Regions from separate parts of the Exiguobacterium sp. U13-1 genome, predicted to be linked through region 1. Evidence: a T-box and tRNA genes for the amino acid it is inferred to sense, from the RefSeq annotation. Region 1 holds a T-box; the other holds one or more tRNA genes.

The links. A T-box is a leader RNA that pairs with one kind of tRNA and senses whether it is charged. The one in region 1 lies ahead of leuS (leucine--tRNA ligase), so its partner is inferred to be a tRNA-Leu.
Region 2: it encodes a tRNA-Leu, which carries the amino acid that the T-box ahead of leuS (leucine--tRNA ligase) is inferred to sense. The anticodon was not compared.

What each region holds. Positions count from the first base shown of each region.
Region 1 is NZ_CP015731.1:2,831,989-2,840,249, reverse strand. It holds gene ESP131_RS14725 (alpha/beta fold hydrolase) at 1-484, shown strand, start outside; gene ESP131_RS14720 (tRNA 5-(aminomethyl)-2-thiouridylate-methyltransferase MnmM) at 535-1,134, opposite strand; gene ESP131_RS14715 (MDR family MFS transporter) at 1,288-2,466, shown strand; gene ESP131_RS14710 (peptidoglycan bridge formation glycyltransferase FemA/FemB family protein) at 2,650-3,684, shown strand; gene ESP131_RS14705 (HAD family hydrolase) at 3,779-4,423, shown strand; T-box leader at 4,462-4,684, shown strand; gene leuS (leucine--tRNA ligase) at 4,731-7,136, shown strand; gene ESP131_RS14695 (hypothetical protein) at 7,268-8,245, shown strand.
Region 2 is NZ_CP015731.1:2,256,393-2,264,653, forward strand. It holds gene ESP131_RS11840 (2-oxoglutarate dehydrogenase E1 component) at 1-802, opposite strand, end outside; gene ESP131_RS11845 (amino acid ABC transporter ATP-binding protein) at 1,115-1,843, opposite strand; gene ESP131_RS11850 (amino acid ABC transporter permease) at 1,840-2,484, opposite strand; gene ESP131_RS11855 (transporter substrate-binding domain-containing protein) at 2,516-3,283, opposite strand; tRNA gene ESP131_RS11860 (tRNA-Leu) at 3,486-3,569, opposite strand; gene ESP131_RS11865 (alpha/beta hydrolase) at 3,612-4,544, opposite strand; gene ESP131_RS11870 (hypothetical protein) at 4,566-4,907, opposite strand; gene ESP131_RS11875 (S66 family peptidase) at 4,923-5,933, opposite strand; gene ESP131_RS11880 (DUF779 domain-containing protein) at 6,120-6,482, opposite strand; gene adh (aldehyde dehydrogenase) at 6,505-8,025, opposite strand; gene ESP131_RS11890 (TraR/DksA C4-type zinc finger protein) at 8,220-8,261, opposite strand, start outside.

The sequences.
Region 1 (8,261 bases):
GGGCGCACTCGTCGTCAATCGTCTGTTGCAAGAATATGAATTACCGGTCGCCAGTCTGTCGTTCATTTCACCGTTGTTTGATTGGCACCCTTCAAAACAACTCGGAGGCGTCAAACAAGTCTTCGCAAGTGCGTTCGATCGTTTCCGACCTGATGCGCCACTCGGTACGTTACCGTTTGGTCAAAGTACGGAAGATACTGTTCGTATCGGTGAACTGACCTATGCACAGTACCGGGAAATCGAAGAAGAGATCGTCGTACATGACGAGGAACGAAAAAAACTGCCGCGTGTGAACTTGGCTTGTTTTTATGCACCGGACGATCAATTCGCAGACGTCAAGTTGACGCTTGAAGTATGCCGGAAAATGGGTGGCGATCAGATTTACTTACAACGTCTACACGGATTTCCGCATTTTAGTTTCGAACGGTTGAACACACGGTTTGCAGAAAAATTAATGTTGTTCTTTAAGCTTGTTGAAGAATGAAATAACAAAAGTGATGCCTCTAAAAAAAGGCATCACTTTTTTGTGTCCAATCATCCGCGTACTTTTTTCTCGATTGCGATGATGAACGGTGGATGATTTTGTTGATTCAAGAAACGGTACTGAAGAACGGCGTAATCTTGCTGATCAAGGGCTGTCACGTAATCGAGGACGGCGTCGCGCTCTCGTTTTCCTTCCAGGTGACCGTGATAGACGACGAGGACGACAAGACCGCCGGGAGCGAGGACCGGGAGGAGGGCATCGAGTGCTTCGAGCGTCTCTTCACCTGTCGTTGTGATCGATTTGTCGCTTCCAGGCAGATATCCGAGATTGAAGACACCGGCACGAACGGGACGTTGTTCGTCCGAAAGACGGGCACCGACATGGATGTGGCTTTCATGATAAAGGTCGACGCGTGCTAACATTCCGGCTTCGTCGAGACGTCGCGTCGATTCCTCGATGGCTTGTGCCTGGACATCGAACGCAAGGACTCGACCTTCTGGACCGACGCATTCTGCTAAAAACTGCGTATCATGTCCATTTCCGGCAGTCATGTCGACGACGCAGTCTCCGGGCTCGATAACGGACTCGAGTAATTGTTTCGTATAAGGTAGTACACGGGCAAGTGACATGGCATAGACTCCTGTTCCTATAGTCTGTTTTTCTAGTAATGGTTCAGTATGTGCAAGATTCTTTCTGCATTATATCATTTTTTGATTCGTTGACGAAAAGCGAAGTGGCTTGACAGACAAGGGACGGATTGCGTAAAGTGGCAAGGTTGAGAATGAAATAGGAGGACCACAGGTATGCCAAAATTACCAAAAGCGGTCTGGATCCTTGTCCTTGCGATGGCCATCAATACGACGGGATCCTCTTTTTTATGGCCGTTTAATACATTATATATACATGAATATTTAGGAGAGTCGATGACGAAAGCAGGGATGGCGTTGTTCGTCAACTCGGCCTTAGCAATCGTCGGAAACTACTTAGGTGGAAAAGCGTTTGACCGTCTCGGCGGCAAGAAGACGCTCGTCATCAGTGTCATCGGACTTGTCCTGTCTTCCGTCGGCTTGTTGCTGTTTCATCAGACGTACCTCGGATACGTCGCGATGCTTGGATTGATTGGATTCGTCGGTGGGATGGTTTTTCCGACGATCTACGCGATGACGGGTGTCATTTGGCCTGAAGGCGGGCGTCGTGCCTTTAATGCGATCTATGTCGCACAAAACGTCGGTGTAGCGCTCGGGACAGCTGTCAGTGGTCAAATCGCTGCCTTTTCGATTCAGTACATCTTCATCGCCAATCTCGTCCTCTACATCGCCTTTGCCATCATTTTGTTCGTCGGGTTGTCCTGGATTCAGGCACCAGCGCGGATGCATGCGGCCCATGACGAGACCGAAACGACACGCATGCCCCTTGCACGCGGTGCGGCACGGACGATGTTGCTCGTCTCGATTGGTTATGCCTTACTTTGGTTCGTTTATGTGCAATGGCAGGGAACGTTTGCTGTACACACGAAATCGCTCGGTGTCACTATTTCCGAATACTCGATTCTTTGGACGATCAACGGAGCACTCATCGTGTTCGCGCAACCTTTACTAACACCAATTCTTCGTTGGTTTGGAGATGACTTAAAACGACAACTGATGACCGGTACAGGAATCTTCCTCTTGTCTTATCTGATCGTTCCGTTCGCAGGTGGCTTCAAGATGTTCCTCGTCGCGATGATCATCCTGACGGTCGGTGAGATGTTCATCTGGCCAGCGGTTCCTGCTATGGCGGCGAGACTCGCGCCAATCGGAAAAGAAGGAGAATTCCAAGGGTACGTCAATATCGCTGCTTCAGCAGGGCGGATGATCAGTCCGACCGTTGGAGGGTTGATCTACGATTTATCCGGTATGTCAGCGGTCTTCTTGACATTGATTGGATTGATCCTGTTAGCGGGCGTCGTCTTCCTTCGTGCCATTCCTAAAATCACATCATGAGCATCATCTGTAAGACAGCGGACACTATGATTCGCTGTCTTTTGTTACGTCGTTCGTTCTAAAAACATAAAATAAACATTTAATAATATGGAATATTTCGGCAAAGAAACGGGTACTTTCTAAGCAAGAACTTGAAAAGAAAGGTCATATGAACGTTGCTTCTTTTTGACTGGAGGTGCACGAATGGAAAGGTGTCAATTCATCACAGATGCCGCAACTTGGACGACACACGTACAGCAACAGCCTCTTGATATCTTCTACAGTCACCAATACGTCACGCTCAATGCTAGACCGTCTGAGCAAGCGGTGCTGTTCCGTTATGAAGGTGATGCAGGAACCCTGTTCTATCCGTTTTTAAAGCGCCGGATTTTTGATACGCCTTATTCAGATCTCATCACGCCGTATGGCTATGGTGGACCGGAAATCATTGGTCAACTGACTGCGACTGAAATGCAGCATGCACGCTTATTGTTCGAAAGGTGGGCAGAGCGAGAAGCGATCGTCTCGGAAATGATTCGCTTTAATCCATTGACGGGGAATGAACGCTTCATGCGGGATTGGACGAAAGTCTCTTTCATCCGTCATACGACGAGTATCGATTTACGCCCTTCAATAGAGGACATCATGCAAACATTTCATAAGAAGACGAGAAGTATGATTCGCAAATCGCTTGCCTCTCCTTTAACTGTTAGAACAGGAACACGAGACGACTTACCTGTTTTTGTAGCGTTGTATCATGAAACGATGGACCGGAAGAATGCTTCGACTCATTACTATTTTACAGCGAATTATTTTGAGCAATTATTTGAAGCAAATCCACTCTGTGAGCCATTGTTACTGATTGCGGAAATCGACGGAGAACCTGTTGGTGGATACTTCGTATTGCTCGGAAAAGAATATGCCCACGGTCATTTGATTGGTTGTAAGCGGGACGAATCGAAGATGTTTCCGAATCAGCGACTCGAGTACGAAGCGATTCTTCAGGCGAAAGCACGCGGTCTCGTCGAACAACATCTCGGGGGTGGATATCAAGAACGGGATAGTCTCTTTGAGAGTAAATGCCGCTATACTGGATATCGACTATTTGAGTATCATCAAGGAAAATCGATTCTTCAACCAGCCATATACGATCAGTTATGTATACGATACGGGTCAGATGCCGATTCGGATTATTTTCCGGCTTACCGACAAACCAGTGTCCAAATGGCGACAAGTTAAACAGTAAGTAAATGAAGAAGGTGAAACGACTACATTGTGTAGTCGTTTTTTTGATATGCTGAAATCATGATAGATCAATAAAGGGGGATGTGTCTTGAAAAAACGAGGTCTTATTTTTGATATGGATGGGGTCATCTTAGATAGTGAAATTCGCTACTTTGAGGTCCATCAGCAGATGTTTAAAACGTTATCGATTCCGCTCGATCCGGTTCAGTATGCGACGTTCATGGGAAAAACAGGAGATGAGATGTGGGAAGAACTTGTCGCGCAACACGACCTTCCAGAAACAGCGAGTGCGTTACTTGAAGAAGAACATCGCTTGTTTCAAATTCATGCAAAACCGGAAGAATGTGGTTTAAAAGAGGGAGTTAAACAAGTCATCGAACAAGCGGCGTCTCTTGGTTATGATATCGGGATCGCCTCTTCAAGTTCGCTTCAAAAAATCGAACGCGTCATCCGTCATTATGAGCTTCCAATCACGCATTACGTCAGTGGGGAAGAAGTCGTGCGTTCGAAGCCGGATCCTGCGATTTTTCGACTTGCAGCATCACGAATCGGGCACGCACCTGAAGAGTGTCTCGTCATCGAAGACGCTGCGAACGGGATGATCGGTGCAAAAGCAGCAGGCATGGAAGTGATTGCGCTTCTTGATGACCGGATGCCGACGCAACGTCTAGAACAAGCGGATCATGTGGCGCGATCGCATGCAGAAATCGAGGAAATTTTACGGAAGCGTTGACGCTTGAGGAAGAAACAGATTACACTAGGAAAAGATAGTCAATTGCATGGAACTGAAGTAGTAGGGGAAAGGTGCCGTCAAGAGAGCTGGTGGAAGGTGCGAACCAGTCGGTAACAACCGTGAACTCGTCAGGGAGCACGATTCGTGAAGTCGTAGTAGCGAATCCGGTCTTTCACACCGTTATCCGTGAATCAAGCGGTCTGTCATAGACAGACAACGTGGGTGGTACCGCGGAAGCCAAACCGGTCTTTCGTCCCTATTCCTAGGGGCGGAGGACCGGTTTTTTTAGATTAGAGGAGGAAAAGACATGCCGTACAATCATCGCGAAATCGAACCAAAATGGCAGGCGCGTTGGGATCAAGACAACGCCTTCGTCACGACAGAAGATCCAGAAAAAGAAGGGTTTTATGCCCTTGATATGTTCCCGTATCCGTCAGGTGCCGGACTCCACGTCGGTCACCCGGAAGGCTACACAGCAACGGATATCCTCGCACGGATGAAACGGATGCAAGGATACAACGTCTTGCACCCGATGGGATGGGATGCGTTCGGGTTACCAGCAGAACAATACGCCCTCGATACAGGGAATGACCCACGTGAATTCACAGCGAAAAACATCGAGACGTTCAAGCGTCAGCTGAAAGAACTTGGATTCTCCTATGACTGGGATCGTGAAATCAACACGACGGATCCGAAGTACTACAAATGGACACAGTGGATCTTTACGAAGTTGTATGAAAAAGGACTTGCGTTCGTGGACGAAGTCGCAGTCAACTGGTGCCCGGCACTTGGAACCGTTCTTGCGAATGAAGAAGTCATCGACGGATTATCTGAACGCGGAAATCATCCAGTCGTGCGTGTCCCGATGCGTCAATGGGTCTTAAAGATCACGGAATATGCAGATCGTCTTCTTGAAGATCTCGATGACCTTGATTGGCCGGATTCTGTCAAAGAGATGCAACGGAACTGGATCGGAAAATCAGAAGGTGCTGAAATCGACTTCACGATTGATGGACACAAAAAACAAGTCACGGTCTTTACGACACGTCCGGACACAATCTTTGGTGCGACGTACCTCGTGCTTGCGCCGGAGCATCCATTCGTAGCTGACATCACGACAGCGGATCACAAGGAAGCCGTCGATACGTACATTTCGCAAGTCCAAACAAAGTCGGATCTCGAGCGGACGGATTTAGCGAAGGAAAAAACAGGTGTCTTCACAGGTGCTTTTGCCGTCAACCCAATCTCAGGCGATCGCCTTCCAATCTGGATCGCTGATTATGTCCTTGCTTCGTACGGAACGGGTGCAATCATGGCTGTTCCAGGACACGATGAGCGTGACCATGAATTCGCGAAACAATTTGACTTGCCAATCGTTGAAGTCGTCGCGGGTGGAAACGTTGATGAAGCAGCCTATACAGGAGAGGGCGAACACGTCAACTCACATATGCTTGATGGTCTTGGAAAACAAGAAGCAATTGAGACGATGATTGCTGAACTCGAAACGAATCAAGTCGGACGTAAGAAAATCACGTATCGTCTCCGTGACTGGTTGTTCAGTCGTCAACGGTATTGGGGTGAACCGATTCCAGTTGTTCACATGGAAGATGGTTCAATGAAGACGCTCAGCCAAGAGGAATTGCCACTTGAACTTCCGATCATTCCGGAAATCAAACCGTCTGGTACTGGCGAATCACCACTTGCGCTTGCGGAAGACTGGTTGGATTATACGGATCCTGAAACAGGAATGAAAGGACGTCGCGAGACGAATACGATGCCACAATGGGGCGGAAGCTGCTGGTATTATCTTCGTTTCATCGATCCACATAATGAAGAGGCGATCGCGGATCCAGAAAAATTAAAATACTGGCTTCCAGTTGATATTTATATCGGTGGAGCGGAACATGCTGTTCTTCACTTGTTGTATGCGCGCTTCTGGCATAAAGTCTTGTATGATGCAGGCGTCGTACCAACAAAAGAACCATTCCAGAAGTTATACAACCAAGGGATGATTCTTGGAGAGAACAACGAGAAGATGTCGAAATCACGCGGTAACGTCATCAATCCGGATGAAATCGTCAAATCGCATGGTGCGGATACGTTACGCTTGTATGAAATGTTCATGGGACCACTCGATGCATCAGTTGCCTGGTCTGAAAACGGTCTTGACGGTGCGCGTCGTTTCCTCGACCGCGTCTGGCGCTTGTTCGAACGGACAGCAGACATTCAGGACGTCACAGAAGTCGATGCTGACTTCGAACGGACGTACCACCAGACGGTCAAGAAGGTCACAGAAGACTTCGCGAACATCCAGTTCAACACCGGAATTTCGCAACTCATGGTCTTCGTCAACGAAGCAAATAAGCAACCAGTTCTTCCACGTCACTTCCTTCGTGGATTCATTCAATTGTTAACACCAGTCGCACCGCACCTTGGTGAGGAACTCTGGGAACAACTTGGATTTGAAGAGACATTGACGTATGCGGCATGGCCAACATTCGATGAATCGAAACTGGTCAGCGATACGATGGAATTCGTCATTCAAGTGAACGGAAAAGTTCGCTCGAAAATCGAAATCAACATCGATGCGACAAAAGAAGAAATCGAAGCACTTGCCTTCGCTGATGAAAAGACACAAGAATGGATCGGCGACAAAACAGTTCGTAAAGTCATCGTCGTACCGAAAAAATTAATCAATATCGTGGCAAACTAAGCCATAGCCCCTTTCATTCGCTTGACGCGGATGGAAGGGGTTTCTTCATTTCCGTCGCAAGTCCGCTTTTTTTTTGAACGACCTTCTGCTACACTGAATCAGAAACCGAGAAAGAAAGGCGAGTACCATCAATGAAACGATCTTATATAGTCTATACAACGATTTTTGCTGTCGTTTCGGGGTTGATCCTTTGTATACTGCTCGTCTTCTCGAAGCCGGAGACGTTGTCACGTATTCAGGAAACGTTCGCGAAAATCGAGACGCAATCGAAGCATCAGGCAGCCGTTAAACAGGTGCCACCGAAAACGCCTTCAGCTATTCCAAATCCAGAAGAGCCGTTAATCAAAAATGTCCAACAAATGTTATATGATGATTCCATTGGTTCGTACCTCGTCGTCACAGACGATTATCGTTTCTTTGAAATCAGTGGAACCGGAGAACGCATCAATGCATCTTTCCAGTTAGAAGAAGGAAAGTTGTTGCTCGCTGGTCTTGACGGTATGACCCTCGTTGACGGGGAGACCGTCGCGCTATTGACGTCGAATCAGATTCTGGTCACGATTACGCGAAAAGATGGTGTCTGGAGCGAAGAGAAACGTGAAAAAGTACAAGGAACGACGATACGGGACAGTTTCCACGGTCTTGGATATGATACGAAGAAGAAAGAATTCTATACGATTAATCATATTCGAGCACTGGGACGAGTCGAGGTGACCTATTTTGCGATGAAAGAGGATAAGATCAAGATTGATCCTGACGCCTCGGAAAAGAAAAAACGTGCGTTGAAGAAAAAACAGAAACCACCTTATCTGTCAGTCATCAAACGGGAGAAGATTGAAGCGGCGAGTGGGATGCGAAGTGATGCGAAGAAATCGTTCGAGTCTGAGTTCCGACCGATTGGTCTTGCTGAACGACAAGGTCGGATCTACACACTGGATTCAGAATCCCTCTATCTCTATTCGATCGATCGAAAGGACAAAACGATCACGGGCGAGACAGCCAGTCCGAAAGTATATGGTTCGAAGGGGATTTTCGTGCAAGATAATGAGTTGTTTGCGTTAGTCGTCACGGATAAATTCTCAAGCCGATCGTTTACACCGATCGATTAAATCCTGACACAATAAG
Region 2 (8,261 bases), 580 kb from region 1:
GATCATGGTTCGGTGCATGTTGGAACTCAGCAAAGATCATTTCATATGGCTTCCCGAGTACGTGCGCCAAAACGTTCAACCGTCCACGGTGTGCCATTCCGATATTGATCGTCTCCGACCCGTTCGAGATGAGGTGTCCGACGATCGTGTCGAGCAATGGCACCATTGCGTCAAGTCCCTCAATCGAGAACCGCTTTTGACCGACATATGTTTTGTGCAAGTATTTTTCGAAAAGGTCCGTTTCAGCCAAGCGTTTGAATAACTGTTTCTTTTGTTCAGCATCTAGCGTCGCTGTCAAAGCACCTTGCTCGATTTTTTGACGGAGCCATTTCTTTTCATCGAGATCGTCGACATGCTGGAACTCAACAGCGGCTGCTCCCGTGTACTGTGCCTTTAAATGTTCGATGCCTTCATACGCGTCCTGTATACCAGTTGGTGGTTCAGGGCAGACGAGTGAGACTGGCATTTTCCGAAGATCTGCCTCTGTCAATCCGTACTGACTCAATTCGAATAATCCTGTTTCTCGCGGATGGTCCTTCAGCGGATAGATATCCGCCGCAAGATGTCCTTTTGCACGAATTTGTTCCGCTAAACGATTCGCCGCAAGATATTTTTCGAAATCTCCTGTCTCGACTTGCATCGGTACGACTGGTTCCGTCACGGGTGCACCATGCTCTTCGAAATACGCACGTGTCTCCTCATCAACGGATGTCTTGTCTTCTAAAAAACGCTCGTACAATTCAATAATGTAGCCAAGGTTTGGTCCATAAAATGCTTGTTGATCTTGCTCGTGGCCTGCCATGTACGGTTCCCCCCGTTTCTATATTTCTCCCCACACATCCAGTGGATACTCGATGTGTTTCCAGCCCTCTACCTGTTAGCGCTTTCAAAAGGAATTGCATGAATAAAACGCTGAACGTCATGAGAAGGAATGACCGTGTCATTCTTCCATGAAAGTGCCTTCGTTACTATATTACTACTCTTTTCCTATGTGTGCATTTCGAATTCCCAAATTCTCACGCTTAAATGTATAAGTTTTTCTTATGACCACTTGCCTAGTTATTTATGATTCGTCAAAAAACCGGCGTATCCGCATTTAGATACGCCGGTCTCATCATAAGACTTTACTAAGGAACGATTGCGTCCGTTCGTGTTGTGGAGAATCAAATAATGCTTGTGGTACGTTCTCTTCGACGATATAACCACCATCCATGAATAAGACGCGATCTCCAACCTCTCGAGCAAATCCCATCTCATGGGTCACGACGACCATCGTCATGCCTTCAAGAGCAAGTTGTTTCATGACGGCAAGCACGTCACCTACCATTTCCGGGTCAAGTGCTGACGTTGGCTCATCAAACAACATGATTTTCGGATTCATTGCAAGCGCGCGGGCAATCGCGACCCGTTGTTTTTGACCACCAGATAATTCACCTGGATAATTATCCGCTTTTTCACGTAATCCGACTTTATCAAGGAGTTCAAGTGCCCGCTGTTTCGCCTGTTCTTTATCCGATTTACGTACTTTGATCGGTGCGAGCGTGACGTTTTCTAACACAGTTTTATGCGGGAAGAGATTAAAATGTTGAAAGACCATCCCTACTTCTTCCCGGACCTTGTTAATATCGACCTTTGGACTCGTAATGTCGAAATCATCGACAATGACCGTGCCACCTGTAATCTCTTCCAATCGATTCAAACAGCGTAAAAACGTACTTTTCCCAGATCCCGACGGACCGATGACACAGACGACTTCTTTTTCGGCAATCGAGACGTTGATGTCTTTTAAGACTTCATTCGAACCGAAGGATTTCTTTAGATTCTTTACTTCAATGATACTCATCGTAATGTAAACCTCCGTTCCAAAAACTTCGCCACTAAGGACAAGAGATAAATGATGACGAAGTACATCAATCCGACGACGGACCAGACGATGAATGGTTCAAACGTCGTTGACTGCTGTACTTGACCTTGTTGCGTCAAGTCAGCGATGCCGATAATCGACAACAACGATGTATCTTTTAAGCTAATGATCGATTGGTTCGTAATCGTTGGTAACATCCGCCGGAATGCTTGCGGTAAGATGATCTGCACCATCGTTTGACGCCCTGTCATCCCGAGTGAACGTGCAGCTTCTGTTTGTCCTTTATCAATCGATTGGATACCAGCTCGAATGATCTCTGCAAAATAAGCACCGGCATTGATTGCGACCGTCAGTATCCCTGCATACATCCGGTCCATCGATAACCATTCGAGCGAGTTAAGTCCAAAATAGATGAAGAATAACTGAACGATGAACGGCGTTCCGCGAATGACATCAATATAGACAATCGCGATCCCGTTTAAGATTTTTGATGGTGATAAGCGCATCAATGCGACGACTAAGCCAATCAGAAAGCCGACGATGACCGCGATGATGAAAATATACAATGTGACTTGAAGCCCTTCCAAGAAAAATGGAAATGCGGTTTTGACCACTTCCATTGGCTATCCCACTCCCTTATTGCCTTGCGACTTATTTCAGATACGTATCAACGATTTTATCGTATTCACCGTTTTCTTTTAGATTCGCAAGTCCTTTGTTGATTTTCTTCATCAGATCCTCGTTCTCACCTTTTAAGACAGCGATTCCGTAATTGTCCCCGTTGAGACGGTCTCCGACAAGTTTTAATCCAAGGTTTTGTTGTTTGTTTGCATATGAGATGACAGGATAATCTTCAATCAAGGCTGCTGCGTTACCGTTCTTCACTTCTTGGAACATCGCTGGGCTGTCATTGAACTGTGTGACTGTGAAGCCAAGCTTATCTGCGTTATCCGTTGCATATTTCGCACCCGTCGTTCCCTTTTTGACGGCTACTTTTTTCCCTTTTAAATCGTTGACGGATTTAATACCATTCTCATCTTCTTTGACGACTAAAATAAGACCAGCTTTGAAGTATGGATCTGAGAATGTGACGACTTTCTTCCGTTCTGGCGTAATACTCATACCGGCAATGGCAACGTCCAATTGATTGGCTTGAAGTGCCGGAATGATACCGCTAAAGTCCATTGCTTCAAATTGAATCTTGAAGTTCTGATCCTTCGCGATTGCTTTCATGAGATCAATGTCGATTCCCTTGTACGTATCCCCATCTTTATATTCAAATGGTGGGTACGTGACGTCAATGCCGACCTTATACGTCTTTCCTTCTGACGACTCTTCTTCTTTCGAACCGATGCTACATGCACCAAGCACGAGAACACAGCTCATCAAGAGCGCTAGCAAGATACTCCCTTTTTTCATGTTTGTTTCCCCTCTCCTATGTGTTAAAGATTGTTAACTCTACTTAGTACTTTCCCTGAAGAGTACCCTCTTTAAAACGTATTTTACCAGAAAAATTCTAAAAAGATAAACTTTTCTGAATTTTTATTCGTTGAAACCGTTTTCTATTCATCATCAAAAAAGAAGGCAACCCCTTGCTGGGATTGCCTCCTTCAATCATTTATGCCGCCGAGAGGACTTGAACCTCCACGGTGTTGCCACCACTAGATTCTGAGTCTAGCGCGTCTACCAGTTCCGCCACGACGACGTTGATTTATGATATTAATATAGCGGGTAACGAACTGAGTTGTCAATCATTTCGCAAGATGTTGCGAACGAACTTCTCGACGACATCATCATACAATGCCGGATCCTCAAAATAGGCCATCGCGTGAGCGGCATTCGGAATGACGACGAGCTCTTTTTCTGTTGGACAAGCTTCATACAGCTCATATACCATATCTGTCGGTACAAACGTATCTGCCCCACCATGGATGAACAAAATTGGTACCTGTGCTTTTTTGACTTGTTTCAGCGCTGATGCTTCACGGAACGTATAACCTGCCTTTAGCTTCGTCAATACGCTCGTCATACCTAAAAACGGGAAATGTGGTAGTCGATACATCCGCTTCATCTGATACGCAAGTACAGCATTGACGGACGTATAGGCACAATCAGAAATGATTCCTTTGATCTGTGGTGGGAGTTGCTCGCCACTCGTCATCAATACGGTCGCCCCTCCCATCGACACCCCATGCAAGAACAGTTTCGCATCCTGTCCAATCCGTTCAATCAGATAGTTCGACCAACTGAGACAATCTTCCCGATCATGCCATCCGAATCCGATATAGTGACCGTCACTCATTCCGTGTCCTCGATTATCCGGCATCATGACATGAAAACCGGCCTGATGGTACAGATAGGCGAATCCGGCTAAATCCGTTCCGACGCCTCCGTATCCGTGCACGAGAATGACAATCCGATCTGATGGAACAGGAGACGGAAGGAAGTGCCCGCGTAACGTCAAACCATCTTTCGCTTCAATCTCGATCCGCTCGAGCGGCTGCTCCTTGATCCAGGTCTGTCCAGGTTGCATCAATCGGACCATCTCATCACTCAAATCCCGATTATTCGATAAGAAAGGCTTCGGATTCGTGGCGATTGCCATCTCATAAAAATAATAACTCGCTGCTACTAATCCGGATCCGATGACTCCGATTCCAATTTTTGTTCTGCGACGCATCTGCCCCACTCCTTCTTTCAGTTATAGCTCGATCTTCAGTTGAGCAGCATGGTCATCCTCTTCATCCTGCAAGACTTGTTGACGTAATCGTTGTTCTTGTTGCTGACGCCGGTAGGCAAACTCTTGGACAAGCTCTGTACCCGTGAACCCATCTTCTACGAGTTCGCTCAATAAATCCGTTTCTGTCTCGACGACCTCGCCCGGACGTCGCATGACGAGAACATCTCCGACTTGTGCAATCAGCAATTCATCTTCTAGACGAAGTGCATCGTAAAATGGTTCCGGTAACGTCATTCGACGTGTCTCCGGATTGATATGGACGCGTTTATAAACGCCTAATGCTTGAAACTTACGACGTGCCATTGCGTGCTCTCCTTTTTAGTTGAACGTCAGATCGATTCGTGAATCTTTTCCTTGAATACGAACCGTACCCGTCGCTCCATTGATTAACGTCAACTGTGGCGGCTGATGACCGATGTCAAGATCATATAAGACTGGTAAGCCCGTTTCATCTGCTAGATACTGATACACGTCTAGCCATGTCAGATCTTCTGTGATCCTTGCAGACGTACGACCGAATAAAAAGCCAGCCGCATGGTCAAACCATCCTGCATACGCCATTTGTCGAAGTGTCCGGTGCACCTCTGCTGAACTCGCTTCAGACACCTCGAAGTACCAGAGTATCGGTTCTCCGTTGATTTCTTCACGCTGGAAACGCTGTACATCTCCGTACGGTGTCCCAATCAGATGGCGAATCGTCTCAAGACACCCACCAAGTATCCGTCCGGTCACTTCTGTTCGCTCATCAAGTGCTTTCCATTCGGTCGCTTCCGTCAGTTGAAATAACGAACCTGCTGGACGTTCTTGGTCTGTCCACTCGGATTGATAACGATCGGAAGCCCACTGTGTGACGGTTCCTCCAGTTGGCGTTGCGAGCACCCGTCGCCAGGCACTTGTCGTCTCGTCCCATTCTTCACTTCGAAGCTCAACGAAATTCGGACCATGTGCTGTCGCCATCCCCGTCTGAAGCGTCAGACTGAGCAATAACGTACTGATATCGGAATAGCCAAGCAACCATTTCGGTTGGTACGTAGCTAGCGCCAACTCGGGTAAAAGATCAATGGCGCGTTCCCCACCAAATGGCGGGATAACGGCATCAATCGTCTCATCCGTCATCATCTGATTCAATTCTTCGGCGCGTTGTTTAACCGGCGCACTCGCAGCAAGTTGATGCGACCAAATCGTTTCGCCCAAACGGACGTTCATTTGCCGTGCTTGTACTTGTTCAACTGCTCGTTCGACCCATTCCTGTTGCTGTTCACGTAATCCGGAGGAGGGCGCCGTCACTCCGATCGTTTGACCTGTCCAACCTAAAAATGGATATTTCATGGTGACCCCTATAATGTCATAGTGTGAAACTATCTTCTCGTCAAAATATGAGTTCATTATACCGTTCTTATGCCGCATTACCAACTTTTATCCTGTTAGAACGTCGTGATACGAACAAAAAACACGATTCCGCACAAGCGACCTGAATGAACAAGTCACCTCGACGAAATCGTGTTTGAATCTTTTTTAACTTGATGCTGATAGTTCAGCATATTCCTCTTGCGTGAACGCACGGGAGCGTGTCAAAAAACGTTTCCCTTCGACACCCTCAAGAGAGAACATTCCGCCTCGACCATTCACGACATCAATGATGAGTTGCGTATGTTTCCAGTACTCATATTGATCTTCATGAATATAAAACGGACAACCACCGATCTCTCCTAGTTTTTTATCCTGATCCCCTAGAAATAGATCACCCTGCGCAAAACACATCGGGGAACTGCCATCGCAACAACCACCAGATTGATGAAACATCAACGGACCGTGCTTTTCTCTCAACTGGTCGATTAACTCTAAACAAGCTGCTGTCGCCTGAACACGTTCCACCATTTGCATCCACGTCCTTTCCGACTTAGAAGAAACCGAGTTTATTCGGGTTATAGCTAACGAGTAGGTTTTTCGTCCGTTGATAATGGTTAAGCATCATCTTATGGTTTTCGCGTCCGATACCCGACATTTTGTAACCACCAAATGCCGCGTGAGCTGGATATTGGTGATAACAGTTCGTCCAGACGCGTCCTGCTTCGATCGCACGACCAAACCGGTACGCACGGTTCATATCGCGCGTCCAAACACCGGCACCAAGACCGTACAACGTATCATTCGCAATTTCGAGCGCTTCTTCTTCCGTCTTGAATGTCGTGACCGACAAGACCGGTCCGAAAATTTCTTCTTGGAAGATTCGCATCTTGTTATGCCCTTTAAAGATCGTTGGTTGGATGTAATATCCTTTTGCGAGATCCCCTTCGAGCATGTTACGCTCTCCACCGACGAGACACTCTGCGCCTTCAGATTTCCCGATTTCAAGATATGAAAGGATTTTCTCCATCTGTTCGTTCGAAGCTTGAGCCCCCATCATGACGTCCGAATCAAGAGGATTTCCGATCTTGATGGCTTTGACGCGCTCAAGAACACGTTCCATGAACGGCTCGTAAATTGATTCTTGAATCAAGGCACGCGACGGACACGTACAGACTTCTCCTTGGTTCAATGCAAACATCAGTAATCCTTCGATTGCTTTATCGAAGAAGGCATCATCTGCCTGCATGATATCTTCGAAGAAGATGTTCGGCGATTTCCCACCAAGCTCGAGTGTGACCGGAATCAGGTTCTGTGATGCGTACTGCATGATCAAACGTCCTGTCGTCGTCTCACCCGTAAAGGCGATTTTGGCGATTCGTTTGCTTGAAGCGAGTGGTTTCCCTGCCTCAAGACCAAATCCATTGACGATGTTAAGAACACCTGGTGGAAGTAAGTCTTCGATGAGTTCAACGAGTACCATGATGCTCGCTGGTGTTTGTTCTGCTGGTTTTAAGACGACACAGTTTCCTGCCGCGAGAGCTGGTGCTAATTTCCAGACAGCCATTAAAAGCGGGAAGTTCCACGGAATGATTTGACCGACGACGCCAAGTGGCTCATGGAAGTGATACGCGACCGTATCTTGGTCAAGTTCACCGACCGAACCTTCTTGGGCACGGATGACGCCGGCGAAATAGCGGAAGTGATCAATTGCAAGCGGTAAATCCGCGTTGAGTGTCTCACGGACCGCTTTCCCGTTCTCAAGTGTCTCTGCATAAGCGAGCATCTCAAGGTTTTCTTCCATCCGATTCGCGATTTTATTTAAAATGTTTGAACGTTCCGTTACAGAGGTCTTCCCCCATGCTTCTTTTGCGGCATGCGCTGCGTCAAGAGCCAGTTCGATGTCTTCCTTACCGGAACGAGCGACTTGGCACAATACTTTACCGGTGACAGGTGTTACATTATCAAAATATTCTCCCCCGACAGGTGCCGTCCACTTTCCATTGATGTAATTTTCATACCGTTCCTTGTACTGTACTTTTGACCCTTGCTTGTTCGGAATGTCATAAATCATGCGTTACTTCCTCCCTCAACTAAAATGGTCAAGCAGTGAGACGGATGCTTGTATGCGCTTACATTTTAATATAGGCTAAAACAGCCCTCTCGATACCATCGTACCAAAATTATATGAAAAGTCAAAAAATTCCGGTAAATATCTGTGATTTTTTTCGAAAAAAAACATCTCCGTTTTCAGGAGATGTTTTACGATCAAGACCGTGTCGGGTCAATCCCGTCTTCTTGGTCAGACGG